One region of the Enterobacter mori genome, then DNA from elsewhere that is predicted to be linked to it. Evidence: predicted binding sites of a transcription regulator. Region 1 holds the regulator's gene; each other region holds the start of a gene.

Region 1 (10,874 bases):
AAACTTGAAGTTGACCCCGCGCGTCCTCGCCATTTATTAACTGAAACCGGTATCGGTTATCGGTTTATGATTTGAATAACTATTCAAATTTATTCCAAATAAAAAAACCACCTTCCCAAAATAGACCTAAAAATAATCCAAACGTTATTTTACGGATTATTTTCGCCTGATAAAACATCAAACAAACACAAAATTAACACACAATCAACAAAACAGCATTTTGATCTGCGTTATTCATCAAAAACGACTAATTATTTGTGAAATGATCGGTTAACGGTGATCTCCTTCACAGTTAATCGTCCTTTCCTGGATAAAATGACCATGCTTTCAATTACTGAAAGGAAAATGAACATGGAAAACAATAATCGTTTAATGCCCCATATAAGGCGAACAACGCATATCATGATGTTTGCCCACCGCAACTGCTTCGACTTTCATCTCTTTAACGCCCGGTAGTCCTTCGACTTCTGGCGCATCTGCTTACAGGTCATCCTGAAACATCCTGTTTTACAGGCGCTTGCCTGTGAACACGTGCGCTCATGTCTCTGGATCCAGAAATCTCCGCAACCGGGCGGACTGGATTGCATTTAACAAAAACAATTAACTGATTTTTATCAGCGACCACGCTTTGCTTTTGTTTTCCGGAAAATATCGATTTCTGCCTTGTAAGAAATCGAGGGACTACTATTACCTAAAATAACGAGTGAACGATGAAAAGTTTAAAAATTGCCGTCAGCCGTTCCTGCCCGGATTGCTTTACGACCCACCGCGAAATAGTGGATACCAGCGCCTGTGATTATATTGACGTTGCCGCCGTGGTACTGGCCGTCAGCGATATTTTCACTGGTGCAATAGAAGAAATAGACGCGACGGGATTTGGCATCCCGGTATTTATTGCCACCCATAAAGAAGAAATTGTTCCGGCAGAGTTTCTGTCTCGTATTCACGGCGTTTTCGAGTGCTCAGACACCAGCAGTGATTTCTACGGACGCCAGCTGGAAGCGGCTGCACTGAAGTACGAAACACAGCTTCGTCCCCCCTTCTTCCGCGCCCTGGTCGATTACGTCAAACAGGGCAACAGCGCGTTCGACTGCCCCGGGCATCAGGGAGGACAGTTCTTCCGCCGCCATCCAGCCGGTAATCAGTTCGTCGATTTCTTTGGTGAGACGCTTTTCCGCTCCGATCTGTGTAACGCTGACGTCGCAATGGGCGATCTGCTCATTCATGAAGGCGCGCCGTGCATCGCCCAGCAGCATGCGGCAAAAGTCTTTAACGCCGATAAGACCTACTTCGTGCTGAACGGGACATCATCGTCAAACAAAGTGGTGCTAAACGCCCTGCTCACCCCGGGCGACCTGGTGCTGTTCGACCGCAACAACCACAAATCTAACCATCACGGTGCCCTCCTCCAGGCTGGCGCAACGCCGGTTTATCTGGAAACCGCGCGCAACCCGTACGGCTTTATTGGCGGCATTGACGCCCACTGCTTTGAAGAGAGCTACCTGCGCGAGCTGGTGGCAGAGGTGGAACCGGGCCGCGCGCGCGATGTGCGTCCGTTCCGTCTGGCGGTGATCCAGCTGGGTACCTACGATGGCACCATCTATAACGCCCGTCAGGTGGTGGATAAGATTGGGCATCTGTGTGATTATATCCTGTTTGATTCCGCCTGGGTGGGTTACGAGCAGTTTATTCCGATGATGGCCGACTGCTCTCCGCTGCTGCTGGAGCTGAACGAAAACGATCCGGGGATCCTGGTCACCCAGTCCGTACATAAACAGCAGGCCGGCTTCTCGCAGACCTCGCAAATCCATAAGAAAGACAGCCATATCAAAGGGCAACAGCGCTATGTCCCGCATAAGCGGCTGAATAATGCCTTTATGATGCACGCCTCCACCAGCCCGTTTTATCCGCTGTTCGCTGCGCTGGACATCAACGCCCGTATGCATGAGGGCCAGAGTGGCCGCAACATGTGGATGGACTGCGTGGTGAACGGTATCGAAGCGCGCAAGCTGATTCTGGAGAACTGCCAGTATCTGCGCCCCTTCGTGCCGGTAACGGTGGATGGCCGTCCGTGGGAAAGCTGGGACACGGCAGAAATTGCAACCGATCTGCGCTTCTTCCACTTCGTGCCGGGTGAACGCTGGCACGCCTTTGAAGGCTACGCTGAGCACCAGTATTTTATCGACCCGTGCAAGCTGCTGCTGACCACGCCGGGCATCAACGCCCGCACCGGGGAGTATGACGACTTCGGCGTGCCCGCCACTATCCTCGCCAACTTCCTGCGTGAAAACGGCATCGTGCCGGAAAAATGCGATCTCAACTCGATTCTGTTCCTGCTCACGCCTGCGGAAGATATGGGCAAACTGCAACAGCTGGTGGCGCAGCTGGTACGCTTCGAAAAACTGCTCGAGAGCGATGTTCCGCTGAAGGAGGTTCTGCCTTCTCTCTACAAACAACATCCGGAACGTTACGCAGATTACACCCTGCGCCAAATCTGCCAGGAAATGCACGACCTGTATGCTCGCCACAATGTGAAACAGCTGCAAAAAGAGATGTTCCGCAAGTCTCACTTCCCGCGCGTCATGATGAACCCGCAAGAGGCGAACTATGCCTATCTGCGCGGTGAGGTCGAGCTGGTTTCACTGCGTGACGCAGAAGGCCGTATCGCCGCTGAAGGGGCGCTTCCTTATCCACCGGGGGTGCTGTGCGTTGTGCCGGGTGAAGTCTGGGGCGGTTCCGTGCTGCGCTACTTTGCCGCGCTGGAAGAAGGCATCAATCTTCTGCCGGGCTTCGCGCCGGAGCTGCAGGGCGTGTACGTCGAGGAGTGCGACGGTCGAAAACAGGTTCGCTGCTACGTCATTAAACAACCTGCCGCTCAGCCATCTCTGCTGAAAGGAGAAAAATTATGAGCAAGTCCAATAAGATGGGCGTGGTACAACTCACCATCCTCACCATGGTCAACATGATGGGATCCGGGATTATCATGCTGCCCACCAAGCTCGCAGAAGTGGGTACCATTTCGATTATCTCCTGGCTGGTAACTGCAGTCGGATCGATGGCGCTGGCGTGGGCGTTTGCCAAGTGCGGGATGTTCAGCCGCAAGTCGGGCGGCATGGGCGGCTATGCCGAATACGCATTCGGTAAATCCGGAAACTTTATGGCGAACTATACCTACGGGGTCTCGCTGCTGATCGCCAACGTGGCGATTGCCATCTCCGCGGTGGGTTACGGTACGGAACTGTTTGGCGCGATGCTCAGCCCGGTACAAATAGGGCTGGCGACCATCGGGGTGCTGTGGATCTGCACCGTCGCTAACTTTGGCGGCGCGCGCATCACCGGACAGCTCAGCAGTATCACCGTCTGGGGCGTGATTATCCCGGTAGTCGGTCTGTGCATCATCGGCTGGTTCTGGTTTAGCCCGACGCTGTACGCGAATTCCTGGAACCCGCACAACGTACCTTTCTTTACCGCTGTTGGGTCATCCATCGCCATGACGCTGTGGGCCTTCCTCGGCCTGGAATCCGCCTGCGCGAACGCGGAAGTGGTAGAGAATCCGGAGAAGAACGTGCCGATTGCGGTACTCGGCGGCACCCTGGGTGCGGCGGTGATCTATATCGTTTCGACGAACGTGATTGCGGGCATTGTGCCAAACATGGATCTGGCCAACTCCACGGCACCGTTCGGGCTGGCCTTCGCGCAGATGTTCACGCCTGAGGTCGGGAAAGTGATCATGGGGCTGATGGTCATGTCCTGCTGCGGCTCGCTGCTCGGCTGGCAGTTCACCATCGCACAGGTGTTTAAATCCTCGGCTGATGAAGGTTACTTCCCAAAAATCTTCTCCCGCGTGACCAAAGCGGATGCGCCGGTGCAGGGCATGCTGGCGATTGTTATCTTCCAGAGTGGTTTGTCGCTGATGACCATCAGCCCGTCGTTGAACAGCCAGTTTAACGTGCTGGTCAATCTGGCGGTGGTGACCAACATCATCCCGTATATTCTCTCGATGGCGGCGCTGGTGATTATTCAGAAAGTCGCGAAGGTGGATCCGCGCAAGGCGCGAGCGGCCAATATCGTGGCGTTGATTGGGGCAATCTACAGCTTCTATGCGCTCTACTCATCCGGCCAGGAAGCGATGCTCTACGGGGCGATGGTGACCTTTATGGGCTGGACGCTGTACGGTTTGGTGTCACCACGGTTTGAATTGAAGAATAAGCACAGTTGAAAAAAAGCCCGGTGGCGCTAGCGCTTACCGGGCCTACGATCGTTGTTGTAGGCCGGGCAAACGCAGTGCCGCCCGGCACACAAACCGCACTTACGCGTTTTTCAGCACTTCGCTGACAATTTCTACCGCTTCTTTCTCAATCTGCTGACGATGTTCAGCGCCGAGGAAGCTCTCGCAATAGATTTTGTACGCATCTTCCGTACCGGATGGACGCGCGGCGAACCAGCCGTTCTCGGTCATCACTTTCAGGCCGCCGATAGACGCTCCGTTACCCGGCGCCGCCGTCAGGCGCGCGGTGATCGGATCGCCCGCCAGGGTGCTTGCGCTGACCATCTCCGGAGAGAGTTTGGACAGCGCGGCTTTCTGTGCAGAGGTCGCACCAGCCTGAATGCGGTTATAGCTTGGCGCGCCAAAACGCTCCGCCAGCTCGTTGTAATGTTCCTGCGGGTTCTTACCGGTGACTGCGGTGATTTCCGCCGCCAGCAGACACATGATGATGCCGTCTTTATCGGTTGACCACGGCGTGCCGTCGAAGCGCAGGAAGGACGCGCCCGCGCTCTCTTCACCGCCGAAGCCGAAGCTGCCGTCGTGCAGACCGTCAACGAACCATTTGAAGCCCACCGGCACTTCCACCAGCTTGCGGCCCAGCGCATCGACCACGCGGTCGATCATCGCAGAGGAGACCAGCGTTTTACCGACAGCTACCTCTTTGCCCCACTGCGGACGGTGCTGGAACAGGTAGTTAATGGCGACAGCCAGGTAGTGGTTCGGGTTCATCAGCCCGGCAGGGGTGACGATACCGTGACGGTCATAATCCGGGTCGTTAGCAAACGCCAGATCGAATTTATCGCGCAGCGCCAGCAGGCCGGCCATCGCGCACTCGGAGGAGCAGTCCATGCGGATCGCGCCGTCTTTATCGAGGTGCATAAAGCGGAAGGTCTGATCGACATGATCGTTTACGATGGTCAGATCCAGCTTGTAATGCTCTGCAATGCGTTTCCAGTATTCAATACCGGAGCCGCCCAGCGGATCTACACCCAGCTTCAGACCGGCTTTCTGGATGGCCGCCATATCGACGATATCCGCCAGCCCTTCCACGAACGGCTGAACCAGATCCTGCTCTTTCACATGACCGGACGCCATGGCGGCATCCAGAGAAATACGTTTAACGCCTTTCAGATCGTCGGCTAACAGGGCGTTCGCACGGTCTTCCACCACTTTGGTGACGTTGGTGTCTGCCGGGCCACCGTTAGGCGGATTGTATTTAATGCCACCGTCGTCTGGCGGGTTATGAGATGGCGTAATGACGATACCGTCAGCCTGTGCGCCACCTTTTTTGTTGTGCACAAGGATTGCGTTAGAGACCGCAGGCGTTGGCGTGAAACCGTTGTTCTCCTGAACAATCACATCCACACCATTCGCTGCCAGCACTTCCAGTACGGAAATAAACGCCGGTTCAGACAGGGCGTGAGTATCTTTCCCTACGTAGCATGGACCGGTGACGCCATTTTTGGTGCGCTCTTCCGCGATGGCCTGGGCAATGGCCAGAATGTGCGGTTCGTTAAAGCTATGGCGCGCCGCACTGCCGCGGTGACCAGATGTACCAAACTTCACTGCGTGTTCTGCGTTGCCCACGACCGGCTTCAGTACGTAATACTGCGCAGTCAGTTGAGCGACGTTAATCAAATCGCTTTGTTGTGCAGGTTGGCCTGCACGGCTGTGATTTGCCATTGCCTGGTCCTTTTGATGCAAGGGTTAAATTGTACCGCAAACCTTTTCAATCAATTCCGCCGGGAACTGCATGGACTGCATGATATGTTCAACCATGCTGCACTTGCGGCCCGTATTGGTATTGGTGATGACCCAGTACGGTGTGCCAGGGACATGTTTAGGTTTGGTTTGATTGCCATTTTGCAGCAGCGTCTGTTCGTCGCCCGCGAAATAGACACGGGTGCGACCGTGCAGCGACTCGGTCGCTTCAGCAAACGCGTTGTTATCCAGTGAATGAAGTGTAGACAGCACCAGCATAAAGCGGTTAACCGCCTTTTTCTGCTCTGCATATTCATCAGACAGCAATAGTTCACGTACTGCGCGCACTTTATCCTTTGCCGGTATCACGGCAGGTTTTGCTTGTGCAACAACGCTCGGCTGAGACACGACATCTTTTGTGACAGGGGTAGCAGGCTGTGAGGCGGCGGAAATTTTAAGCATACGCCGTAAAATGTCGGACGCGCTCTCCCCGATATGCCGCGTCTGGCTGGCAATAAACTGATAGAGTTCGTCATCAACTTCGATTGTTTTCATCTTAATCCAGTGCGATATCTTATCTGAATACAAGTCGTTGGGATTATAAGGTCAAATCCCAACAGCGGATAGCGTCAAACCCGGCAGGCGGCAAAAGTCAGATTAAACTGGATCCTTGCAGCCGGGCGGCAGAATGGTCAACATGATACCCTAACCTGACATACGTAAAAAAAGAACTTTGCCATGAAATTGAATACCCGAGCGCAATCTGCACAATCGCCGAACAATAATTCTCCCATCGTACTGGTTCACGGGCTGTTTGGTAGCCTGGATAACCTGGGCGTGCTGGCGCGCGATCTGGTTTCCGACCACGATATTTTTCAGGTTGATATGCGCAATCACGGTCTTTCCGGGCGTTCCGACGAGATGACCTACGCGGCGATGGCGCAGGATCTGCTGGATACGCTGGATGCACATAGCCTGCAAAAGGTAACGCTGATCGGGCATTCCATGGGTGGCAAAGCGGTGATGGCCCTGACGGCGCTTGCGCCAGAGCGTATCAACGGGCTGATTGTCATTGACGTCGCGCCTGTGGATTACAACGTCCGTCGTCACGATGAGATTTTCGCCGCTATTAATGCGGTCACAGACGCGGGTGTCGCGACGCGCCAACAGGCTGCCGCCGTGATGCGTGAGCATCTGGATGAAGAAGGCGTCGTGCAATTCCTGCTGAAGTCATTCGTCGACGGGCAATGGCGTTTTAACGTGCCGGTGCTCTGGGAGCAGTACAATAACATCGTGGGCTGGGAAACCGTCCCCGCGTGGCCACACCCTACCCTCTTTATTCGCGGCGGAAATTCTCCTTATGTTACCGATGCCTACCGCGACACGCTCCTGGCCCAATTCCCGCAGGCCCGAGCCCATGTGATCGCCGGTGCCGGGCACTGGGTTCACGCCGAAAAACCGGACGCTGTACTGCGCGCCATTCGTCGCTATCTCTCTGATACTGCAAATTGATTAAAAAGAGAGCGACTGGAAGGTTGTGGGCTTCCAGTCGTTGGCGTGCCGTTTTCGGTGATGTATGATGGCGCGCTTATCGCCCGGGCATTAGCAGGGCGGCGTATTTCCCCCGAAGTCTCAGAATCATGGCCAAAGAACAAACGGACCGTACGACACTAGATCTGTTCGCGAATGAGCGTCGACCGGGACGACCGAAAACGAATCCGCTCTCGCGCGATGAACAGCTGCGTATTAATAAACGCAACCAGCTTAAACGCGATAAAAATCGTGGGCTTAAGCGTGTCGAACTGAAGCTGAACGCCGATGCTGTCGATGCACTGAATGAGCTGGCCGAGGCGCGTAACATCAGCCGCAGCGAACTGATTGAAGAGATGTTAATTACTCAACTTGAGACATTGCGCAGCAAGGCATAAGTCTGAAAATCCCCTTTATGACCCTTTTCATGTAGCACAGAGTGCAGTCCTGCGCGATAGCAGTTTCCGCGGGGTTGCCTGTTCTGCTATTATTGCCCTTATCCGTGGACAAATTGCGCCACCATACCATTAAGTTTCAAGAGGTTATTTTACTCATGGCAATCATCGGCATTTTCTTCGGCAGTGATACCGGCAATACCGAAAATATCGCAAAAAACATTCAAAAACAGCTCGGTAAAGACGTTGCCGATGTGCACGACATCGCCAAGAGCAGCAAAGAAGATCTCGAAGGCTATGACATCCTGCTGCTGGGTATCCCGACCTGGTACTACGGTGAAGCGCAGTGTGACTGGGACGATTTCTTCCCAACCCTGGAAGAAGTTGACTTCAACGGTAAGCTGGTCGCGCTGTTCGGTTGTGGCGACCAGGAAGACTACGCAGAATACTTCTGTGACGCATTGGGCACCATCCGCGACATTATTGAACCGCGCGGTGCTGCTATCGTGGGCCACTGGCCAACGGCGGGTTACCACTTTGAAGCCTCTAAAGGCCTGGCAGATGACGACCACTTTGTCGGCCTGGCCATCGACGAAGACCGTCAGCCGGAACTGACCGCTGAACGCGTTGAGAAATGGGTTAAGCAGGTTCGCGAAGAACTGAACCTCGACGACATTCTTAACGCCTGATTTCACGGTGGCGCAACTCCGGTTGCGCCCGTTTACCAGGTAAAACCGATTAAATTAATTGCTACAAACTTTTAACTTTTTCGTTCAGACCTGTACAATATCCCCCTGGTAAAAAGTGGATGCCATCGAACAAGTTTGTTGGTGATACCACGTTTTTATAAGCATACTTTGCTTGAGACTTGCAGTTTTCATTTAGCCATGGCAGTTCTATAATGAGACGCAATATCCCAAGTGCATTTTCTGTCACTTCTTCTTTAGAAGTGAATCGTTTAGCAACAGGACAGATTCCGCATGACTGACAACAATACCGCATTAAAGAAGGCTGGCCTGAAAGTAACGCTTCCTCGGTTAAAAATCCTTGAAGTGCTTCAGGGGCCAGACAATCACCATGTCAGTGCGGAAGACCTCTACAAACGTCTTATCGACATGGGTGAAGAGATTGGGCTGGCAACCGTGTATCGTGTGCTGAACCAGTTCGATGACGCGGGCATTGTTACCCGTCATAACTTCGAGGGCGGTAAATCCGTTTTCGAGCTGACCCAGCAGCATCATCACGATCACCTGATCTGCCTCGATTGTGGCAAGGTTATTGAATTCAGCGATGATTCCATCGAATCACGCCAGCGTGAAATCGCCGCTCGTCATGGGATTCGCCTGACCAACCACAGCCTGTACCTGTACGGTCATTGTGCTGAAGGCGATTGCCGCGAAGACGACCACGCGCACGACGCGAAATAATATCGTGTTTATACTCTGAGCCAGCCGTAAGGTTGGCTTTTTTTTTGCGCAAAAAAGCCCGGTGGCGCTGCGCTTACCGGGCCTACGGGCTATGACACCTTTGTAGGTCCGGTAAGCGCAGCGCCACCGGGCGTAAAGCAACTTATTTATTGTTACTGCGAATCTCGCTCCAAATCTTATCGCAACGCTTCGCCACTTCCTGATCGTTACCGGTTTTACGCGCCTGAATGCAGGCCTGGTAATCCATCACGCGGACGTTTTCCTGCGTCGCAAACTGCTCATGCGCTTTCTCTTTCTTCAGCACGTTCAGCACGCTCTGGCAGGCTTCGATTTTCTCCGGCGACCCTTCCGCTGTATTGATACAGGCGCTATAGGCCTCCTTCAGGCGGGAATCTTCTTTTGGTGCCTCAGTCTGAGCACACGCCACCAGCCCTGATGCCAGCAACGCGACGATTACGATTTTTTTCATCATGTGCAGTCTCCATACCGGCGGGACATTGCCCACCGGTGTGTTCATCAGAAGATAGTGAATGGCGCGATGACCATGAATTTCACGTCACGTTCATCCTGGAAGATGTTGCCGTAACCGCCCGCGTAGCTCGGGATATCGGAGTGGTTGTCATACTGCGTGAAGTGCAGTTTGAACATCGTCCCTTTTGCACGTCCATCCTGCAGGGTGTAGATCGCATCCAGGCTGTAAGAAGACTCTTTCAGACGATAGTTTGGATCGTAGTACGCGTCCGGTGTCGCCATATCTGCAGGTTTTGCGTCCCAGGCGTAAGCGTAAGATGCCCCCACAGCCCAACCCGGCAGGTTCCAGTTTTTCAGGTCATACATTGCACCGAAGAACACGGCTTTTTCGCCGTCGGCGTTGAAGTCAGAGCGGTTATCCCACCAGATATCGAGACGACCATTTGAGGACGCATAGGTTGGCGTCATACGCTGCAGGAAATAGCCCTGCTGCCCTTCAGCCTTCACCCATGTCCCTTCCAGACGTAAATCAACCTGGCCCACTTTGTAGCCGAAGGTCAGCGCCTGCAGCCATGCAGTGCCGTCATAGATATCGTTAACGGTGCCATTGCTGGCTTTATCGCGCGTGCCGTAGAACTGGTAGCTGGTGCTCAGCGGGCTGCCTGCAATATCAAATTTGTAGCTGGCTTTAGCAAAATACTGATCGATATAACCTTCCGCCTGACCAAATGCAGCTTCCAGGACCAGATCGTTTTTGAAGTCGTATTTCGCGCCCAGCGAGTGGAGGTAATCGACTTTGGTTTTCTTATCGTTCTGGTAGAACTTGTCCATCTCAATGTGCCACGGTGCTTTGTACTCGTTGGTCCACATATAGGAGAAGCTCAGCGCACCCGCATCGCCGTAGTCAAAGTTAGCCCCGGCCTCCGCGCCCTGGTAGGTACCCGGCATAAAGCTCCAGTGCGGCGCTAACAGTGTTTGACCGGTTGGCTGAATATAGCCCCCACGTGCCCACACCGGGCCGTATTTGAATTTCGCTGCTGCCTTGTACAGGCTGACACCGCTTTTATCGCCAGACCAGTCTTC
Region 2 (10,874 bases), 2.2 Mb from region 1:
AAACAACCCCGGTGTGTCATTAATTTCTGACATTTTCATCCGCTTAATTGTCGCGTGCAAAAAGTCGATATATTCATGGTTCACCCGCCAGTACCAAACCGGTGTCACCGAGTTCATCAATACTGAGAAATGATCTTCTCCTTCCTCTTTTGTCATCAACTCAGGTTGCGGCGGTTCACTGCCGTCTTTCGACACTTTCGTTTTATTGAACTCTTGCATCAATAAAAGCACACCAGCGGTCAGTAATAGTAATGTGATGACCGTAAAGAAAATGCTGTTCATGGGTAGGCTCCATTTTTTTTGATTTTAAAATTGCCTCATGTTATTGTCAACGAATCTCACGCCTTTACCAACCCCACCCTGTTGAAATTAAAGGAAATTAAAAAATGCTGCCCGACAGTCTCGTCCCGGCTAAGTACCACATTACGCCTGTGGAACAGCAACCGACGAAAGAAGAAAAAGAGGCTAATTTTACTCAGGGAAAAAGAAAGCTCTCCGATTTCGAGTCTGACATATTAATTGGTGTTTCCCGAACGGGCAAATCCCGTAATATGGTGTTGGAGGAGCACGACCGCCATATTAAAGATCGTTTATTTCGCGCTGTGAAAATTGAAGCCTTAGCGCACCTGCTCAATGACCTGCAAGCCGAAGGTGAAATAGATGCCCAGAAGCTCAGTCAAATAATGGCCGAAAAGACCAAAGAAATAAACGAAATGGGTAATGAAATTTGGCTTAATTTAATTACTCGTGAAAAAAACACCCCAATTTTTTATGACTTCGGGGAAGATTAACGTGAAACCAGCTAATGATAATAATGTCTATTTGACTTTAGATGATAAAAAAAGCGATGAATTTATCTTAAAGCAAAATCTCGAGGCATTAAAAAAGAGTAAAAATGAAGAGATGACGCGTATTACCCAGGATCTGGTATCGATCCCGGCCACGCTCGTGCGCCTGAAATGGCAGAACCGCCGCGAAATATACCCGCTACAGGTGAAAGAAGAGATCTACGGTGCCGTGATGAATGCCATCATCGAGCAGCGCCCGGAGCTGAAAGAGAAGCTCCTGGGACGTCTGGAGGCCAATTATCAGTATCTGCTGGCGAGAGAGACCGCGACGCTGCGCCTGACCCGTAAACTGTCTGAGGGGGATTATCACACCTCAAACGTCACCCACGTCGCGCTCAATGAAGACGCGCTGGTGCCTGGCACCCGCTCCCCCGCCGAACCGCAAAGCTAGTTAAATTTGAATACGGCAATCGCCTCTTTTAACTGACCCGTCTGCTGCCGCTGCGCATCGGCAACCTGCAATGTTTGCGCAACGTGACGCACATTTTCCTGCACGCTGGCATCGATGCTGGCAATGCTGTCGTTCATCTGCGCAATGCTTGCCCGCTGCTGCTCGCTCATCTGCGACAGTTCTTCCAGCAGAGAGCGAAGCCCTTCGATACTCTCAATGATCGACTTCATTGTCATACCCGCGTGCTCAACCTGTTCGACGCCCTGCAGCGTGGTCGCCTGCGATGCGGTCAGAAGCTGACGGATATCTTTTGCCGCCCCCTCGCTGCGCTGGGCCAATACACGCACTTCTGAGGCAACCACAGCGAAGCCTTTGCCATGTTCGCCTGCTCTTGCCGCCTCCACCGAGGCGTTGAGCGACAGAATATTTGTCTGGAACGCAATCCCGTCGATCAGCTCCAGAATGGCGTAAATACGCTGCGACTCCTCGCGAATATGCTCCATCGCCGCAATCGCCTGCCGTACGTTATGCCCACCCTGCTCCGCCACGTTACTGGCGCTTAAAGCCACTTTCCTGACCTGGCTGGCTTTTTCACTGGTCAGGGTAGCGACAGCACTTAACTGTTCCATCGCACTGGCCGCCGTTGCAAGCGAACTGGCCTGATGATCGGTGCGTTCTGACAGCGCGCTATTACGTTGTCCTAACGCGCGGGACGCCTCCAGCAGTTGTCCAATATTGGCGCTGACCTGCTCAAGCGTGGCGCGCATAGTGCCAAGCGTCAGGCTAAACGTGCGGGCAAAAGGAGACTCTGCAGGCACCGCATCAACGGCAAGCGTGAGATACCCTGGCTCGCGGTTGATCACGCCCGCGAGCCCTGCCACCTCGCTCGCAGAGCGGGCGTCCTGCTCCATTCGTATCGCCAGCAGGACCAGGATCGCGGTCTGGACCACGACAAACAGGCCATGAAAAACCACCATATGAAAGCCGGTGTGCATGAACACCACGACGCCGTAAAGGCCATTCTCCTGCAAATAGTTAAACACCAGATGATGTAACGCGATGACCGCCGCCCCCATCACCAGGGGCCGCCAGTCGCGCCAGGCAAGCAGCGCGGAAAGCAGGACGAAAACGGAGAAATGGTATTCGGTTTCCCCCTCGCCCAGATGAATGAGCAACGCGGAAAAGGCCATTAGTGCAAAAGCAGAGCTCAGGCGGAGCAGCAGCGTGCCGGGAAACAACAGCGTTAGCAGCGTCGATAAACAGGCCAGAGAGGTGCCGACAATGGCCCCCTGCACAACATTCTCGTTCAAATAACCGACACCCAGCGAGATCCCCCACAGCGACCAGACAAGCACCAGAATTAGCCTGTCGGCGCGTCGTCGAATTGCAGAAAGCGCAAACTGGTCGTTTTGAGGCGCGTGCGGATACAGCCATGTCATCGTAGCCATAAGGAGTCTCTTGCTGTGCAGGTGAAAAGATCCTTCGAAGAAGGACTGTTTTTTATTATCTTTGTTAAGCGTAGTGGGGATATTCCACGACGCCATTTCAGCAAACAATATATTTTAACGGCACAGACGAATACTGATATTTACTTAACTATCAATAGATTATTAATTATGGCTTTATTAATAAATAAATATGAAGAATGGGGATATGCAGCAGAAAATAATAATAATTCAACATAGCAACAAACAAAAAAGCTGGCTTTCGCCAGCTTTTTTATCACTTCGCGGCCGCTTTTTCTTCGCCGACCAGACCAATCTTCAGGTACCCCGCCTGATGCAGCGTGTCCATCACCCTCATCATGGTTTCATAGTCGACGGTCTTATCTGCACGGAAGAAGACGGTGGTGTCTTTCTTACCGCCGGTAAGCTGATCCAGCGCCGGAATGACTGAAGCATCCGTTACCGGGTCGTTACCCAGGAACATGGATTTATCCGCTTTCACCGACAGATAGATAGGCTTTTCCGGGCGCGGCTGCGGCTGGCTGGACGAGGCCGGAAGATTCACCTTCACGTCGACCGTCGCCAGCGGCGCTGCCACCATGAAGATAATCAGCAGAACCAGCATGACGTCGATAAACGGCGTCACGTTGATCTCATGCATTTCGCCGTTATCGTCCAGATTTTCGTTTAGACGCATTGCCATACTATCAACCTACGCGCAGTTTAGACGCCGCATGCACCGGTTTAACGGAGCTGGCGTTGAGGTCCAGGTCACGGCTTTGCAGCAGCAGAACCTGTGCAGCAACGTCACCGAGCGTGGCTTTGTAGCTGCCGATCATACGCGCGAAGATGTTATAGATGACGACCGCAGGGATCGCCGCAACCAGACCAATGGCCGTTGCCAGCAGCGCTTCTGCGATGCCTGGTGCAACCACCGCCAGGTTAGTCGTTTGAGTCTGCGCGATGCCGATGAAGCTGTTCATGATGCCCCAGACGGTACCGAACAGGCCGACGAACGGAGAAATCGCCCCGATTGTCGCCAGATAACCATTACCGCGGCCCATATGACGACCGACGGCAGCGACGCGGCGTTCCAGACGGAAGCCGGTACGTTCTTTAATGCCTTCGTTATCTTCACTGCCTGCAGAGAGTTCCAGCTCGTTCTGTGCTTCATTGACTAAAAGGCCGGTCAGGCTTTTCGCGTGGAAGGATGAGGTCATATCAGAAGCCTGATCCAGAGAGCGGGCTTCGGCCAGCTGCTGCTGTTCGCGCTTAAGGCGGCGCTTCTGCGTCAGCAGCTCGGCGCTCTTGCTGAAGAAAATAGCCCAGGTGACAACGGACGCCAGAATCAGGCCGATCATCACAATCTTAACCACGATGTCAGCATGATGATACATGCCCCAAACGGAGAGATCCGTCTGCATCAAATTATTACCCACTCTGTATCTCCAGGACGCAAATCACAAAATCTGAGCGTAATAATATCAAAACGTCGTCGAATTGATAGTAGTTCTCATTAGTATTTACATAGTGCCGTAATTTTCGCTCACATTCCTTGCGCTTACGCAGTAAAAATTTCTTATGCGTATTTTTCATAATATTTTCTGCTTATTCGATAAGCATCCGGGTGCACATTTTTACAATCGTGGTAGTCTGGACGTCCAGACGTATAAAAACAGGGTTAGCGAACATGACAAAGAAGCATCTTGATACCACGCTGGTGCAGGCAGGACGCAGCAAGAAATACACCCAGGGATCGGTAAACAGCGTGATTCAACGCGCCTCCTCGCTGGTGTTTGATACGGTTGAGGAGAAAAAAAACGCCACGCGTAACCGCGCGAAAGGCGGGCTGTTTTATGGTCGTCGCGGCACGCTAACCCATTTTTCTCTCCAGGAAGCCATGTGCGAGCTGGAAGGCGGCGCTGGCTGCGCGCTGTTCCCGTGCGGGGCCGCGGCGGTTGCCAACACCATTCTGGCGTTTGTGGAACAGGGCGATCACATCCTGATGACCAACACCGCCTACGAGCCCAGCCAGGACTTCTGTACCAAAATCCTCAGCAAGCTCGGCGTGACCACCGGCTGGTTCGACCCGCTTATCGGGGAAGGCATTGCCGAACTTATTCAGCCAAACACGCGCATTGTGTTCCTGGAATCTCCCGGCTCAATCACCATGGAAGTGCATGACGTCCCTGCCATCGTTAAGGCCGTGCGCAGCAAAGCGCCGGATGCGATCATCATGATCGACAACACCTGGGCGGCAGGCGTGCTGTTTAAGGCGCTGGAATTCGATATTGATATTTCGATTCAGGCGGCGACAAAATACCTGATTGGCCACTCGGACGGCATGATTGGCACTGCGGTTTCCAACGCGCGCTGCTGGGATCAGCTGCGAGAAAACGCCTATCTGATGGGGCAAATGGTGGACGCAGACACGGCCTACATGACCAGCCGGGGCATTCGCACGCTGGGGGTTCGTCTGCGTCAGCACCATGAAAGCAGCCTGAGGGTTGCCGAGTGGCTGGCGCAGCATCCGCAGGTGGAGCGCGTGAATCATCCCGCGTTACCGGGCAGTAAAGGCCATGAATTCTGGCAACGTGACTTTACGGGCAGCAGCGGGTTGTTCTCCTTCGTGCTTAAAAAACGGCTGAACAACGACGAGCTGGCGAGCTATCTGGATAATTTTACCCTCTTCAGCATGGCCTACTCCTGGGGCGGCTTTGAATCCCTGATCCTGCCTAGCCAGCCGGAGCAGATTGCGGCCCTGCGTCCCGGTGGCGAAGTGGATTTCAGCGGCACTCTGATTCGATTGCATATCGGTTTAGAAAATGTGGACGATTTGATTGCGGATTTGTCAGCAGGGTTTGAACGTATCGTGTAGAGTGCAGGCTGAAAATGTACTCCTGGACGTTTTTGTGAACACTGCAAGCAGAAAAGTCTGCATGAGTTGCGTCCGCGATCAACCCCAGCGGGCCAATTCGGGAGTACAATAGCGTTATATCTGCTGTTCCACAGGAAAGTCCATGGCTGTTATTCAAGATATTATTGCGGCGCTCTGGCAACACGATTTTGCCGCGCTGGCGGATCCGCACGTCGTGGGGATTGTTTACTTCGTGATGTTCGCGACGCTGTTTCTGGAAAATGGATTACTGCCAGCTTCGTTTCTCCCCGGTGACAGCCTGCTTCTGCTCGCAGGCGCGTTAATCGGCAAGGGCGTGATGGACTTCACGCCGACGATGGTGATCCTCACGTCCGCCGCCAGCCTGGGCTGCTGGCTGAGCTATTTGCAGGGCCGCTGGCTTGGGAACACGCGCGTCGTAAAAGGCTGGCTGGCGCAATTGCCGCATAAATATCATCAACGTGCGACCTGCATGTTTGACCGGCACGGCCTGCTGGCGCTGCTGGCCGGGCGTTTCCTGGCATTTGTTCGCACGCTTCTGCCAACCATGGCGGGCATTTCCGGCCTGTCTAACCGCCGTTTCCAGTTCTTCAACTGGCTGAGCGCCCTGCTGTGGGTTGGTGTAGTCACCACACTCGGCTACGCGCTGAACATGATCCCGTTTGTGAAACAGCATGAAGACCAGGTGATGACCTTCCTGATGGTGCTGCCGATGTTCCTGCTGGTGGCTGGGCTGGTAGGGACGATTGCGGTGGTGATTAAGAAGAAGTACTGCAGCGCGTGATAAAAAATTGCCGGGTGGCGGCTACGCCTTACCCGGCCTACGTTTCCCCTCAGGCGCCCTGCATCGTTCGGATGCGCGAAGCATCTTCTCCCGGCGTGACGCCGAAATAGCGCTTAAACTCCCGACTGAACTGCGACGCGCTTTCATAGCCGACGCGCATTGCCGCGGCGCTGGCCTTCATGCCGTCGTGGATCATCAGCATCCGCGCCTTATGCAGCCGGTAGGTTTTGAGGTACTGCAGCGGCGAGGTGCTGGTCACCGATTTGAAGTTATGATGAAACGCCGAGACGCTCATGTTCGCTTCCGCCGCCAGCTGGTCGACGCTGAGGTTTTCCGTGTACTGGCTTTCGATACGCTTGAGCACGCGGCTTATCAGGCTAAAGTGGGTCTGTCGGCTCACCAGCGCGAGTAACGCACCGCCTCCCGGCCCCAGCAGCACATGGTAAATAATTTCCCGGATAATCTGCTTGCCCAGAATACGCGCATCCAGCGGCCTTTCCATCACGTCCAGCAGACGTTCAATGGCGCAGAGGATCTCTTCCGACAGCGTCGCTGAGTTAATCCCGCTCGACGCCATCGAAGGCTGGAAGAGCTCGTCTTCACCTATCTCCATCAGCAGTTCCTGCAGCTGAAGAATATCGACGTTGACGCGAATACCGGCCAGCGGAACCGCCTCTGTCGCGAAGGTTTCACATTCGAAGGGTAAAGGTACTGTCAGGAGCAGGTATTCATTGGTGTCGTAGCGGAACACGCGGTCGTTGATATAGCCAATTTTATGGCCGGAAAAGAGAAAAACGATGCCCGGCTGGTACATCACCGGCGTGCGCGTCCCGGGCTGCGTGCCGTAGAGCAGGCGAATGTCAGGAAGCAGGTTACTGACACCTTTTTCGTTATCTATCAGTCTTTTAATCTGCGTAGTGAGCTGTTGGCAGATCGCTTCACGGTTCATTTTGCGTTACTCCGGGTACGGTTTCCGACCCTCTCAGTCTGCACATTTCTCCGAAGTTTCTCCAGCGCTCTGTAGAAATGGGCAAGACATCGGCAGGAATGTGCATTGAGAGGATAGCCCCGGGCGGCCACAATGTGCAGCATCAGGTAGCCCTCTGCGCCACCACGGTTTTTCACCCACTAAAGGGAACGAGCAATGAACAACTTTAATCTTCACACCCCAACCCGCATTCTGTTTGGTAAAGACGCTATCGCCGACCTGCGCGCGCAAATCCCTGCTGATGCCCGCGTGCTGATCACCTACGGTGGCGGCAGCGTGAAAAAAACCGGCGTGCTGGATCAGGTATACAGCGCCCTGGACGGCCTGGACGTGCGTGAGTTCGGCGGCATCGAGCCAAACCCGTCTTACGAAACGCTGATGAACGCGGTGAAAATCGCCCGCGAAGAGAACATCACCTTCCTGCTGGCGGTCGGCGGCGGCTCCGTACTGGACGGCACCAAGTTCATCGCGGCGGCAGCGCACTACGCTGACGGCATCGATCCGTGGCACATTCTGGAAACCCGCGGCAGCGACATTAAAAGCGCAATTCCGATGGGCTCCGTGCTGACCCTGCCAGCGACCGGCTCTGAATCCAACAAGGGCGCGGTGATCTCCCGCAAAACCACCGGCGACAAACAGGCCTTTATGAACGAACACGTTCAGCCTGTGTTTGCCATTCTGGACCCGGTGTACACCTACACCCTGCCTGCGCGTCAGGTAGCGAACGGCGTGGTCGACGCCTTTGTTCATACCGTTGAGCAGTACGTCACGTACCCGGTAGATGCCAAAATCCAGGATCGCTTCGCGGAAGGCATTCTGCTGACGCTGATCGAAGACGGCCCGAAAGCGCTGAAAGAGCCGGAAAACTACGACGTGCGTGCCAACGTGATGTGGGCAGCAACCCAGGCGCTGAACGGCCTGATCGGTGCTGGCGTGCCGCAGGACTGGGCAACCCACATGCTGGGCCACGAGCTGACGGCGATGCACGGTCTGGATCATGCCCAGACGCTGGCGGTCGTTCTGCCTGCCCTGTGGAATGAAAAACGGGATACCAAACGCGCCAAACTGCTGCAGTACGCCGAGCGCGTGTGGAACATCACCGAGGGTTCCGACGACGCGCGTATTGATGCCGCCATTGAAGCGACCCGCAGCTTCTTTGAAGGCCTGGGCGTACCAACGCGTCTGTCTGGCTACGGTCTGGACGGCGGCTCCATCCCTGCTCTGCTGGCAAAACTTGAAGAGCACGGCATGACCCAACTGGGCGAGCACGGCGACATTACGCTGGACGTCAGCCGTCGCATTTACGAAGCGGCGCGCTAAGCGTTTTTGCCCTCCCGACTTTCGTTTTTTGACATTTCGTCCAGACTTAATGCACACCCCATCGCCGGAGTCCCCCTCCGGCGATGCGCACCTGAAGGAGGAAAAATGGCAAACCAAACCGTAATCAAGCTGCAGGACGGCAACGTGATGCCCCAGTTGGGGCTAGGTGTATGGAAAGCCGGTAACGACGAGGTCGTCTCCGCCATTCATAAAGCCCTGGAAGTCGGCTATCGGTCGATTGATACCGCCGCCGCGTACAAAAACGAGGACGGCGTGGGGACCGCACTGGCCAGCGCTGGCGTCCCCCGCGATGAGTTATTCATCACCACCAAACTGTGGAACGACGATCAAAAACGCCCCCGCGAAGCCCTGCAGGAGAGTCTGGAAAAACTCCAGCTCGATTTCGTCGATCTGTACCTGATGCACTGGCCGGTTCCGGCTATCGATCACTACGTTGACGCCTGGAAAGGGATGATTGAGCTGCAAAAAGAAGGGTTGGTGAAAAGCATCGGCGTCTGTAATTTCCAGGTGCATCACCTGCAGCGGCTGATTGACGAGACGGGCGTTGCGCCTGTCATCAACCAGATCGAGCTGCACCCGCTGCTGCAACAGCGCCAGCTTCATGCCTGGAACGCCACGCACAAGATCCAGACCGAGTCCTGGAGCCCGCTGGCGCAGGGCGGCGAAGGGGTGTTTGATCAAAAGATTATCCGTGAGCTGGCGGATAAATACGGCAAAACCCCGGCGCAAATCGTCATTCGCTGGCATCTGGATAATGGACTGGTGGTGATCCCGAAATCGGTCACGCCGTCGCGCATCGCCGAGAACTTCGACGTCTGGGATTTCCGGCTGGATAAAGATGAGCTGGGTGAGATTGCGAAGCTGGATAAGGGTAAACGTTTAGGCCCGGATCCGGATCAGTTTGGCGGTTAATCGCGTAAAAAAGCCGGGTGGCGGCTTCGCCTTACCCGGCCTACGCGCCGACCTGTAGGCCCGGTAAGCGCTACGCCACCGGGCATTGTTACAGGTTTAACCGATCTTACGTTTTACGTTCTTCTTCGTCCCCGTAGCCCCACCGTTCGAGCGCTGATGCACAATCGGCGTGTGCTTGGTCAGCGCCGGGCGCGTATTGCGGTTCTGGCGACGCGCTTCGCGCATCTCATCCAGCGTCGGGGCCGGTACCAGGCAGTCGCGGCGCGAGCCGATCAGGTGTTTTTTACCCATCTCTTCCAGCGCCTGACGGATCAGCGGCCAGTTTTTCGGATCGTGGTAACGCAGCAGCGCCTTATGCAGGCGACGCTGTTTATCCCCTTTCGGCACCACCACCTCTTCACTCTTATAGCCAATCTTACTCAGCGGGTTTTTGCCGGTGTAGTACATGGTCGTCGAGTTGGCGAGCGGTGATGGATAGAAGTTTTGCACCTGATCCAGACGGAAGCGACGCTGTTTCAGCCACAGCGCCAGGTTGACCATATCTTCATCACGCGTACCCGGATGCGCGGAGATGAAGTACGGGATCAGGTACTGCTCTTTGCCCGCCTGCTTCGAGTAGGTGTCGAACAGCTCTTTAAAGCGATCGTAGCTGCCCATGCCCGGCTTCATCATCTTCGACAGCGGGCCTTCTTCGGTGTGCTCCGGCGCAATCTTCAGATAGCCGCCGACGTGGTGCGTCGCCAGCTCTTTGATGTAGCGCGGATCTTCCACGGCGATGTCGTAACGTACGCCGGAGGCGATCAGGATCTTCTTGATGCCCTTCAGGTCACGCGCGCGGCGGTAGAGGTTGATTGTCGGCTCATGGTTGGTGTCCATGTGCTCGCAAATGCTCGGATAGACGCAGGAGAGGCGACGGCAGGTTTGCTCCGCGCGCGGCGACTTGCAGCGCAACATGTACATGTTCGCGGTTGGACCGCCAAGATCGGAGATCACGCCGGTAAAGCCCGGCACCGAGTCGCGAATGGCTTCGATCTCATTGATGATCGAATCTTCAGAGCGACTCTGGATAATACGACCTTCGTGTTCGGTAATAGAGCAGAAGGAACAGCCGCCGAAGCAGCCGCGCATGATGTTGATCGAGAAGCGGATCATCTCATACGCCGGGATACGGGCGTTGCCGTACGCCGGGTGCGGCACGCGCTTGTACGGCAGCGCAAAGACGCTGTCCATCTCTTCGGTGGAGAGCGGGATCGCCGGTGGGTTGATCCA
Region 3 (10,874 bases), 1.7 Mb from region 1:
GGGATCAAGCCTGAAGTGCTGGCCGGATTCCAGCAGCAGCTAAGCGAAGACTTTCAGCGGACGGTGGAACGTTTTCTCGCGCTGCAGACGATGGGAACAGACACCGCGCGTCAGGACGCGCGCACGCTGAAACAGACCGTGCTTTCGCTGCCGATGCCTGACGTTGAGGTGCTTAACGGGGGGCTTGAGATCCTGAAAACGGTCGATCTGCGTGAACCACTGGCGTCGCTGGCGGTCCCGCATCTGCGTATTTATGGTTATCTGGACGGGCTGGTGCCGCGCAAGGTGGTTCCGCTGCTGGATGACCTGTGGCCGGAGAGCCAATCGCTGGTGGTTGCCAAAGCGGCACACGCGCCGTTTATCTCGCACCCCGGCGAGTTTTGTTCGGCGCTGTCCGGCTTTATTCGCGCAGTGTCCACCACTCCCTGAGGCAGGCTTTCCCTTCCGGGCAACGTTTACAGCTGCCGGACAAACAACCGTCCGGCTCTTCCTGAATACGCTCGGCCTTTCCCATCGCTTCGAGTCTTTCCAGCATGGCATCGATCATCGGCTGGGGCGTATGCAGGCTGAGGCTCAGCTGCTTTGCCTCCATGCGCCCCTGTAACGCCAGTAAATCACGAACCTGAATCAACGACGCCATCTGTTTGCCCCTTAGTGACAGTCGCCAGCCGGGCTGTTGCAGCAGGAGGTCGGGGTTTTACGCGTCGCCAGCAGGTTGATATCAACGCGGCTCCGCGCCCGACGCAGCAGGCCAATCACTATCACGTTAAACAGGATCACCGCCAGGATGCAGACCAGGCTGTAACGCGGGTGCTGGCTGAAGTTTACGGTCTGATAGAACACCGTCGCCAGGGAGTAAGCGATATTCAACCCCCACAGAATGGAGAAGCCCATCCAGCCGCGGCTGGACTCACGGGCAATCGCCCCCATCACCGAGATGCACGGAATGTACAGCAACACGAAGATGAGGTAGCTGTAGGCCGCTGACGCACTGCCGAATTTCTCGCTCATCACGCCCATGGCGCCGGTCGCCATTTCGCCGTCGCCTTTGCTGGCCTCAATCGGGTTCGCCAGCACGCTCAGGCTGAAGGTGTCTTTCAGGCTCTGCCAGGTCTCTTCCACCGCGCCGAGCAGCTCGTCGCCGAGGTGAAACTCCGCCGGGTTAAATTCCGCTTCCTGGATATTCTCGGCGGTGTAAAGGGTGTTCAGCGTGCCGACAACCACCTCTTTCGCCATCGCGCCGGTGAACAGGCCCACGGTCGCCTGCCAGTTATCCTCATGCACGCCAATCGGTTTGAACACCGGCGTGATGACACGGCTGACGGAGGCCAGCGCGGAGTCGTTGATGTTATCTGCCGCTTGCCCGCTCAACGTGAAGCTGTTCAGCGCGCTCAGGAAGATACTGACGATGACAATCACCTTACCGGCGCGCAGCACGAAGCCTTTCAGGCGCTGCCAGGTCTGAATTGCCAGGCTTTTCAGATGCGGTATGTGGTAGACCGGCAGCTCCATCACAAACGGTGACGCTTCACCGCGCATAATGGTGTGCTTCAGCATCAGACCGGTCAGGATCGCCATCACGATGCCGAGCACGTACAGCGAGAAGACCGCCAGCGCGCCCTGCTGACCAAAGAAAGCGGCGGCAAAGACCGCAAAGATGGCCAGACGCGCCCCGCAGGACATAAATGGCGCCATCATAATGGTCATCAGCCGTTCACGCGGTGCATCCAGCGTACGTGCACCCATCACCGACGGCACGTTACAACCGAAGCCAACAATCAGCGGCACGAAGGATTTACCCGGCAGCCCCAGCGCCTGCATCAGGCGATCCATCACGAACGCCGCGCGAGCCATATAGCCGGAGTCTTCGAGGAAGGAGAGGAACAGGTACATCATACCGATCTGCGGTACCAGCGGCAGCACGGTGTTGATACCGCCGCCAATCCCCTGGGCGAGGAAGATGGTCAGCCATTCCGGGAAGTGCAGGGTGTAGCCCAGCCACTGGATACCGTGCACGAAGATCGCCACGGAACCGGCATCAAAGACAGGCTGGAGCGCGCCGCCGATGTTAATGGCGAGCAGGAACATCAGGTACATCACCAGCAGGAAGATCGGCAAACCGAGGAAGCGGTTGAGCACAATCTTATCAACGGCGGCGGTAAAGCGGCTGGGCTCTGCCGTCAGGGCGTTACTGACCACGTCGCAAATCGCGGCGATGGCCTGATAACGGGCATCCGCGATGTGCAGGGCGGGGTCGTCCAGTTCATCGCTAAGGCGTGCGAGCGCGACGTCGAGTTTATCTGCCGCGTCACCGGCATAGGCGCGGCTGTAGATATCACCTTCCAGCATCTGCAGGCCGAGCCATTGACGCTGTCTGACAGGCATGGCGGTGTCCATCTCTTCCGCCAGTTGGCTGGCTTCGCGAAGCAGCGGCTGCGCGTAGTGCACCAGTTCAACGTCGGCGTTGCCTGCATGGCGGTCAACGGACAGCTTCAGGGCGTCAATGCCGCGCCCGCGGGTAGAGACCAGCGGAACCACCGGGCAGCCCAGTCGGGCGGAGAGGGCATCGACGTCGATGCGCAATTTCTGCTTCTCTGCGATATCAAGCATGTTAAGCGCCACGATGCAGGGAATACCCAGCTCAAGCAGCTGCAGCGTCAGATAGAGATTGCGCTCAAGGTTGGACGCATCCACCACGTTGATGAGCATATCCGCGTCGCCGCTCAGAATATAGTGGCAGGCGATCTGCTCATCGAGCGAGGTCTGGGATGAAATCGTGGTGAGCGAATAGGTGCCAGGCAGATCGACCAGCGTGACCTGATTGTCTGTCGTCGTGAACTGGCCTTCTTTGCGTTCAACCGTCACGCCTGCCCAGTTGCCAACGCGCTGGCGCGCACCGGTTAACTGATTAAATAAGGTTGTCTTGCCGGAATTAGGATTGCCAATTAAGCCAATAGTTAATTTTTTCATTGTAATAGACTCACTGAACCGCTGGCTTGTTATTGAGATAACGCTTCGACTTCAATTAAGGCGAGGTCTTTCTTACGTAGTACCAGATTGACGCGTCGGGTTTCGATATGGACAGGGTCGCCCAGCGGGGCCACGCGTACCACCTGGAATGACGAGCCGGGTAGCATGCCTAATGACAAGAGCTTTTGCCGATAGGCAGGGCTAATTTCACGAGTAAAACCGGTAATTTTCCATGCACTGTCTGGAGTGAATTGCATAGCGCCTGATCCCACGAGAGGTTAAATAATCTACACAATGATGATAATGAGAATAGTTTTTATCAGCAATATTAAAACTGTGACGGAATGTTGTTAATCGTATTAATTTGCGGTCAGATTGACCTTGCTCAATATTTATAAAATTGAGGTGGAAATAAAAAGAAGAGTATTTGTTAATGAGGTGATAATTCGTGGTTTAAATATGGATATGCAATCGGTTTCATATATTTCGATATGATTTTATTCCCCTCACCCCAACCCCTCTCCCCAGAGGGGCGAGGGGCTCGATGGGTACCCTCTCCCCTCTGGGGAGAGGGTTAGGGTGAGGGGGGATATTTATTACCTTAGCGTTTCTTCCCCATTGCCGCCGCCAGCGCATCCATCATCGCGCTGTTGCCCGCAGGCTGTGCGTCACGTCCGCGCGGTTTTGCCGCTTTGGCCGCTGGACGCTGCTGCTCGCGGCCACCGCCGTTGCCGCCGCGGCGCGCGTTGGTTTCGCCCGGCTGCTCGTCCAGGCGCATGGTCAGGGCGATACGCTTGCGCTGCAGATCCACTTCCAGCACTTTCACCTTCACGATGTCGCCCGCTTTGACCACGGTGTGCGGGTCTTCAACGAACTTGTCGGCGAGGGAAGAAATGTGGACAAGGCCATCCTGGTGCACGCCGATATCCACAAACGCGCCAAAGTTGGTGACGTTGGTGACCGCACCTTCCAGTACCATGCCGGGCAGCAGGTCGTTCATGGTCTCCACGCCGTCAGCAAAGGTCGCCGTTTTGAACTCAGGACGCGGATCGCGGCCCGGTTTTTCCAGCTCTTTGATGATGTCGGTGACCGTCGGTACGCCGAACTGTTCGTCGGTGAAATCCGATGCTTTCAGGTTACGCAGCGCGCTGCTGTCGCCCATCAGGTCTTTCAGCGCCTGTTGGGTTGCGGCCAGAATGCGCTCCACAACCGGGTAGGCTTCCGGGTGAACGGTAGAGGCATCGAGCGGGTTATCGCCGTGGTTGATGCGCAGGAAGCCTGCGCACTGTTCAAAGGCTTTTGGTCCCAGACGGCTCACCTTCAGCAGCTGCTGACGGTTCTGGAACTGACCGTTCTCATCGCGCCAGGAGACGATGTTCTGCGCCATCATGCGTGTTAAGCCCGCCACGCGGGTCAGCAGAGGAACGGAGGCGGTGTTCAGGTCCACGCCGACGGCGTTTACGCAGTCTTCCACCACCGCATCCAGCTTGCGCGCCAGCTGCGTCTGACTCACATCGTGCTGATACTGGCCTACGCCGATGGATTTCGGGTCGATCTTCACGAGTTCGGCCAGCGGATCCTGCAGGCGGCGTGCGATAGAAACCGCGCCGCGCAGGGAAACGTCCAGGTCCGGGAACTCCAGCGCCGCCAGCTCGGACGCGGAATAGACGGATGCGCCCGCTTCGCTGACGATCACTTTCTGCGCCGTCACTTTCGGGAACTGTTTCTGCACGTCGAGATAGAAACGTTCGGTTTCGCGTGAGGCCGTACCGTTGCCGATGGCGACCAGTTCCACGTTGTACTTCTCGCACAGCGCCGCCACCACGACGGCGGCTTTTGCTGCCTGACCGGTGTGCGGGTAAATGGTGTCGGTAGCGACAAGCTTGCCGGTGCCGTCAACGACGGCAACCTTCACGCCGGTACGCAGGCCCGGGTCGAGGCCCATGGTCGCGCGCAGGCCGGCCGGGGCGGCCATCAGCAGGTCGTGCAGGTTACGGGCGAAGACGTTGATCGCTTCGTCTTCGGCGCGCTCGCGCACGGTGCCCATCAGCTCGGTTTCGAGGTGCATCAGCACCTTGATCCGCCAGGTCCAGCTCACCACGCCTTTACGCCAGCTGTCCGCCGGGGCGTTGTTCAGGCGCAGGCCGAGGTGACCGATAATGATCTGCTCGCAGTGGCTCTCTTTCGGCGGCTCGTCAAACTGCGGGTCTGCATTCAGGGAGAGCTGGAGCACGCCTTCGTTGCGGCCGCGGAACATCGCCAGCGCGCGGTGCGACGGCGCGGTAGAAATCGGTTCGTGATGATCGAAGTAGTCGCGGAATTTCGCGCCTTCTTCCTCTTTGCCCGCCACCACGGTAGAGACGATGTGGGCGTTTTTCCACAGGTAATCACGCACTTTGGCGAGCAGGGCGGCGTCTTCAGAGAACCGCTCCATCAGAATGTAGCGTGCGCCGTCGAGGGCGGCCTTGGTGTCCGCTACGCCTTTATCAGCGTCGATAAATTTGGCCGCTTCGGTTTCCGGGTCGTGAGAAGGCTCGTTCCACAGCAGGTCGGCCAGCGGCTCAAGGCCCGCTTCAATCGCAATCTGCCCGCGCGTGCGACGCTTCGGTTTATACGGCAGATAGAGATCTTCTAATTCTGTTTTGCTCAGGGTGCCATTGATGGCGTTTTCCAGCTCGCTGGTCAGCTTGCCCTGTTCGCCGATGGATTTCAGGATCGCCTGACGACGTTCTTCCAGCTCGCGCAGATAACCCAGACGTGTCTCCAGGTTACGCAGCTGTGTGTCATCCAGACCACCGGTGACTTCCTTACGATAGCGTGCAATAAACGGCACGGTGTTCCCTTCATCAAGCAGGCGAACGGCAGCTTCTACCTGTTCGGCTCTGGCCTGAATATCACCCGCAATAATGCGGCAGAGCGAATCTTTCATCATGGCTTTATCATCTGTTGAGTCGAAAAATCAGGGGATAGTTATACGGGCTGACACGGCAAAATGCCAGCCGGGGAGGGCGCTCTCGGACTATTTAACGTACTCGATTTCGTTCACGTACCAGCTGGCTTCGCCGGAAGGGGTCTGAACGACGGCCAGATCGCCCACTTCCTTTTTCAGCAGCGCGCGGGCCATCGGGGAGTCGATGGAGATGTAATCCTTACGACCAAAAATTTCATCGTAGCCAACAATACGAAACCGCAGGGTGTTGCCGTCATCGTTTTCGATTTCAACCCACGCGCCGAAGAATACTTTGCCCTCCTGTTGCGGGGAGTAATCGACAATTTTCAGGTTCTCAAGGCACTTTGTCAGGTAGCGAACCCGGCGGTCGATCTCACGCAGTCGCTTTTTATTGTACTGGTAGTCCGCATTTTCGCTGCGATCGCCCAGGCTTGCGGCCCAGGTCACCTTTTTGGTCACTTCAGGACGCTCTTCGCGCCACAGGTAATCCATCTCTTTTTTGAGTTTCTCGTACCCTTCGCGGGTGATCAGGGGCGTTTTCATGGTGAAGCCTTTGCTGCCGGTTTACTGTCTTGCGCACAATACGTAGCTCACAGTGTAACAGACAGGATTAATAATGATTTATGTGATGAAATGAGCAGATAAGCTGCTGTTAAATATGCTTTGTAACAATTTCGACTAGAATTTATACCAGAATTAGCTGGTCGAATACGTGCACTTTTTTAGAATACGCTGTTACAAAGACTATCCGAACCTTTGGGAGTACACACAATGCAAGAGAACTACAAAATTCTGGTCGTGGATGACGACATGCGCCTGCGCGCGCTGCTTGAGCGTTATCTGACCGAGCAGGGCTTCCAGGTTCGTAGCGTCGCGAACGCTGAGCAGATGGACCGTCTGCTGACCCGTGAATCTTTTCACCTGATGGTGCTCGACCTGATGCTGCCTGGCGAAGACGGGCTTTCCATTTGCCGCCGTCTGCGCAGCCAGAGCAACCCGATGCCGATCATTATGGTGACGGCGAAGGGCGAAGAGGTTGACCGTATCGTGGGCCTCGAAATCGGCGCGGACGACTACATTCCAAAACCGTTTAACCCGCGCGAGCTGCTGGCGCGTATTCGCGCTGTGCTGCGCCGTCAGGCGAACGAACTGCCTGGCGCACCGTCACAGGAAGAAGCCGTCATCGCCTTCGGCAAGTTCAAGCTGAACCTCGGCACCCGTGAGATGTTCCGTGAAGACGAGCCTATGCCGCTGACCAGCGGTGAGTTTGCCGTCCTGAAAGCGCTGGTCAGCCACCCGCGTGAGCCGCTCTCCCGCGACAAGCTGATGAACCTGGCGCGCGGTCGCGAATACTCCGCAATGGAACGCTCCATTGACGTGCAGATCTCCCGCCTGCGCCGCATGGTGGAAGAAGATCCGGCGCATCCTCGCTATATTCAGACCGTATGGGGTCTGGGCTACGTGTTCGTGCCGGACGGCTCTAAAGCATGAGGCGAATGCGCTTCTCGCCGCGCAGCTCGTTTGCCCGCACCCTGTTACTGATCGTCACCCTGCTGTTCGTCAGCCTGGTGACGACCTATCTGGTGGTGCTGAACTTTGCGATCCTGCCGAGCCTCCAGCAGTTTAATAAGGTCCTTGCCTACGAAGTCCGTATGCTGATGACCGATAAGCTGCAGCTGGAGGACGGCACGCAGCTGGTTGTTCCCCCGGCGTTTCGTCGTGAAATCTACCGTGAGCTGGGCATTTCGCTCTACTCCAACGAAGCGGCAGAAGACGCTGGCCTGCGCTGGGCGCAGCACTACGAATTCCTCAGCCAGCAGATGGCGCAGCAGCTTGGCGGCCCGACGGAAGTGCGCGTTGAGGTCAATAAGAGCTCACCGGTTGTCTGGCTGAAAACCTGGCTCTCACCCAACATCTGGGTGCGCGTCCCGCTGACCGAAATCCATCAGGGCGACTTCTCGCCGCTGTTCCGCTACACCCTGGCTATCATGCTGCTGGCGATAGGCGGCGCGTGGCTGTTTATCCGTATCCAGAACCGACCGCTGGTCGACCTGGAGCACGCGGCGCTGCAGGTCGGTAAAGGGATTATTCCCCCTCCGCTGCGCGAGTATGGCGCCTCAGAAGTGCGCTCGGTAACGCGCGCCTTTAACCATATGGCGGCAGGCGTGAAGCAGCTGGCGGATGACCGTACGCTGCTGATGGCGGGCGTCAGCCATGACCTGCGCACGCCGCTGACGCGTATTCGTCTGGCGACGGAGATGATGGGGGAAGAGGACGGTTACCTTGCCGAGTCCATTAACAAGGACATCGAAGAGTGTAATGCCATCATTGAGCAGTTCATCGATTACCTGCGTACCGGGCAGGAGATGCCGATGGAGATGGCTGACCTGAACGCGGTGCTGGGCGAAGTGGTGGCGGCGGAAAGCGGCTACGAGCGTGAGATTGAAACTGACCTTCAGGCCGGGGAAATTCAGGTGCGTATGCACCCGCTCTCCATCAAACGTGCAGTGGCGAACATGGTGGTCAACGCGGCCCGCTACGGCAACGGCTGGATTAAGGTCAGCAGCGGCTCTGAGCTCAACCGCGCCTGGTTCCAGGTGGAAGACGACGGTCCGGGCATCAAGCCCGAGCAGCGTAAGCATCTGTTCCAGCCGTTTGTGCGTGGCGACAGCGCGCGCAGCACCAGCGGAACGGGCTTAGGCCTGGCGATCGTGCAGCGAATTGTGGATAACCATAACGGGTTGCTGGAGATTGGTACCAGCGAGCGGGGAGGGTTGAGCATTCGCGCCTGGTTGCCGGTTCCGGTCACGCGGGGGCAGGTGAAAGAGAGTTGAAAAAAGGGTGGCACTAGCCACCCTTTTTTGTAGGTCGGGTAAGGCGAAGCCGCCACCCGGCAAAATGCGGTCTCTGCGGTCTGATGCCCTCACCCCGGGCCCTCTCCCACGGGGAGAGGGAGAAAACATTAAAAAAGGCAACTTGCGTTGCCTTTTTGCTTTTACCTTGGTCCCGCGCTCACCAGCGCAGCACCCGCCGGGGTATCGGTATACTTCTCGAAGTTCTCGATAAACAGCTTCGCCAGCGATTCCGCCTTCTCGCGCCACTGCTCCGGCGAACCGTACGTGTTGCGTGGGTCGAGGATATGCGTATCCACACCCGGCAGCGACGTTGGGATCGCCAGGTCAAACATCGGCAGCGTGAAGGTTTCGGCGTCGTCCAGAGAACCATCCAGAATGGCGTCGATAATCGCACGGGTATCTTTGATAGAGATACGTTTGCCGGTACCGTTCCAGCCGGTGTTCACCAGGTACGCCTGCGCGCCGGATGCCTGCATGCGTTTTACCAGCACTTCAGCGTACTGCGTCGGGTGCAGCGACAGGAAGGCTGCGCCGAAGCAGGCGGAGAAGGTTGGGGTTGGCTCCGTCACGCCGCGTTCGGTACCCGCCAGCTTGGCGGTAAAGCCCGAGAGGAAGTGGTACTGCGTCTGGCTGGCGGTCAGGCGGGAAACCGGCGGCAGCACGCCGAACGCATCCGCCGTCAGGAAAATCACCTTCGTGGCATGACCCGCTTTCGACACCGGCTTCACGATATTGTCGATGTGGTAGATCGGGTAAGAGACGCGGGTGTTTTCCGTTTTCGACGCATCGTCGAAGTCGATGGAGCCGTCGGCACGTACGGTGACGTTTTCCAGCAGCGCGTCGCGACGGATCGCGTGGAAGATATCCGGCTCGGCCTCTTCAGACAGGCGAATGGTCTTCGCGTAGCAGCCGCCTTCAAAGTTGAATACGCCGTCGTCATCCCAGCCGTGTTCGTCATCACCAATCAGACGACGTTTTGGATCGGTGGACAGGGTGGTTTTCCCGGTGCCGGAAAGACCGAAGAATACCGCCACGTCGCCTTTTTCACCGACGTTAGCCGAGCAGTGCATGGAGGCGATACCGCGCAGCGGAAGCAGGTAGTTCATGACCGAGAACATGCCTTTCTTCATCTCGCCGCCGTACCAGGTACCGCCAATCAGCTGGATACGCTCGGTCAGGTTGAAGGCAACAAAGTTTTCGGAGTTCAGGCCCTGCTCTTTCCACTGTGGATTCGTGCATTTCGCACCGTTCATCACGATGAAATCCGGGGTGAAGTCCTGCAGCTCTTCGTCGGTCGGACGAATAAACATGTTTTTCACGAAATGCGCCTGCCAGGCCACTTCGGTAATGAAACGCACGGAAAGTCGGGTGTCGGCGTTAGCGCCGCAAAAAGCGTCGACAATGAACAGGCGCTTGCCGGAGAGTTGGTGAGTGACGAGCCCTTTCAGATGCTGCCAGGTCTCCGGGGAGAGCGGTTTGTTGTCGTTCTTCCCTTTGCCCTTATCAGCCCACCACAGCGTATCGCGGGTGGTTTCGTCTCGGACGATATACTTATCTTTCGGCGAACGACCGGTAAAAATACCGGTATCGACGGCGATAGCACCAAGGTTTGTCAACACACCTCGCTCGTATCCTTCCAGTGCTGGATTGAGCTCTTCCTGATACAGCGTATCGTAATCGGGGTTGTAGACCACTTCCTGGACGTCGTGAATACCATAAGCCTTGAGATCTTGCGGGGTTAAACCATTAACACGCATATCACTGCTCCTTAGCCAATATGTACTGCCTGAAATTGTAGGGTTTTTCTGGGGTTGTTAACCGCGACGGGGCTCATAGATTTACGTATCTGGACAAAACCCTTACTAACGGAAAACGCTGCGACTCCAGTCACAGGGCGGGCAGATTATCGCAGGAATCGCTTTTTGGTTGGGGAAAATGTTCTTAAAAGGTTAATTGCTGGTGAATTTAACCGGAAGAATGTGAATGTAATCGCATACATGTAGGAAAATTACGTAAGAGTTACATTATGAAAACGATTCAGCTTGGGGAGGTTTTCCCCCTCACCCTAACCCTCTCCCCACAGGGGAGAGGGAACTCAT

Evidence for each region. Region 1 encodes Fur, which represses iron uptake genes when iron is present. Its sites were predicted from a motif close to ATAATAATGAGAACNACTATCAA; they were not measured.
Region 2: exbB (tol-pal system-associated acyl-CoA thioesterase) is a predicted target of Fur. The motif match lies at 4,185-4,207, and genes of this name have one in related genera.
Region 3: feoA (ferrous iron transporter A) is a predicted target of Fur. The motif match lies at 3,268-3,290, and genes of this name have one in related genera.

The regions. Positions count from the first base shown of each region.
Region 1 is NZ_CP104285.1:1,296,508-1,307,381, reverse strand. It holds gene kdpE (two-component system response regulator KdpE) at 1-75, shown strand, start outside; gene speFL (leader peptide SpeFL) at 352-456, shown strand; gene speF (ornithine decarboxylase SpeF) at 711-2,909, shown strand; gene potE (putrescine-ornithine antiporter) at 2,906-4,219, shown strand; gene pgm (phosphoglucomutase (alpha-D-glucose-1,6-bisphosphate-dependent)) at 4,310-5,950, opposite strand; gene seqA (replication initiation negative regulator SeqA) at 5,975-6,523, opposite strand; gene ybfF (esterase) at 6,707-7,480, shown strand; gene ybfE (LexA regulated protein) at 7,609-7,896, shown strand; gene fldA (flavodoxin FldA) at 8,052-8,582, shown strand; gene fur (ferric iron uptake transcriptional regulator) at 8,874-9,320, shown strand; gene chiQ (ChiQ/YbfN family lipoprotein) at 9,463-9,789, opposite strand; gene chiP (chitoporin ChiP) at 9,837-10,874, opposite strand, start outside.
Region 2 is NZ_CP104285.1:3,916,946-3,927,819, forward strand. It holds gene N2K86_RS18455 (ESA_00282 family adhesion-associated protein) at 1-282, opposite strand, end outside; gene N2K86_RS18460 (hypothetical protein) at 387-791, shown strand; gene N2K86_RS18465 (cytoplasmic protein) at 772-1,239, shown strand; gene N2K86_RS18470 (methyl-accepting chemotaxis protein) at 1,236-2,687, opposite strand; gene N2K86_RS18475 (hypothetical protein) at 2,703-2,924, shown strand; gene exbD (TonB system transport protein ExbD) at 2,962-3,387, opposite strand; gene exbB (tol-pal system-associated acyl-CoA thioesterase) at 3,392-4,123, opposite strand; gene metC (cystathionine beta-lyase) at 4,375-5,562, shown strand; gene yghB (DedA family general envelope maintenance protein YghB) at 5,705-6,364, shown strand; gene N2K86_RS18500 (AraC family transcriptional regulator) at 6,414-7,313, opposite strand; gene yqhD (alcohol dehydrogenase) at 7,509-8,672, shown strand; gene dkgA (2,5-didehydrogluconate reductase DkgA) at 8,778-9,605, shown strand; gene N2K86_RS18515 (YgiQ family radical SAM protein) at 9,702-10,874, opposite strand, start outside.
Region 3 is NZ_CP104285.1:4,378,207-4,389,080, reverse strand. It holds gene bioH (pimeloyl-ACP methyl ester esterase BioH) at 1-429, shown strand, start outside; gene feoC ([Fe-S]-dependent transcriptional repressor FeoC) at 401-640, opposite strand; gene feoB (Fe(2+) transporter permease subunit FeoB) at 652-2,970, opposite strand; gene feoA (ferrous iron transporter A) at 3,000-3,227, opposite strand; gene N2K86_RS20810 (Tex family protein) at 3,572-5,902, opposite strand; gene greB (transcription elongation factor GreB) at 5,990-6,463, opposite strand; gene ompR (osmolarity response regulator transcription factor OmpR) at 6,692-7,411, shown strand; gene envZ (two-component system sensor histidine kinase EnvZ) at 7,408-8,754, shown strand; gene pckA (phosphoenolpyruvate carboxykinase (ATP)) at 8,916-10,532, opposite strand.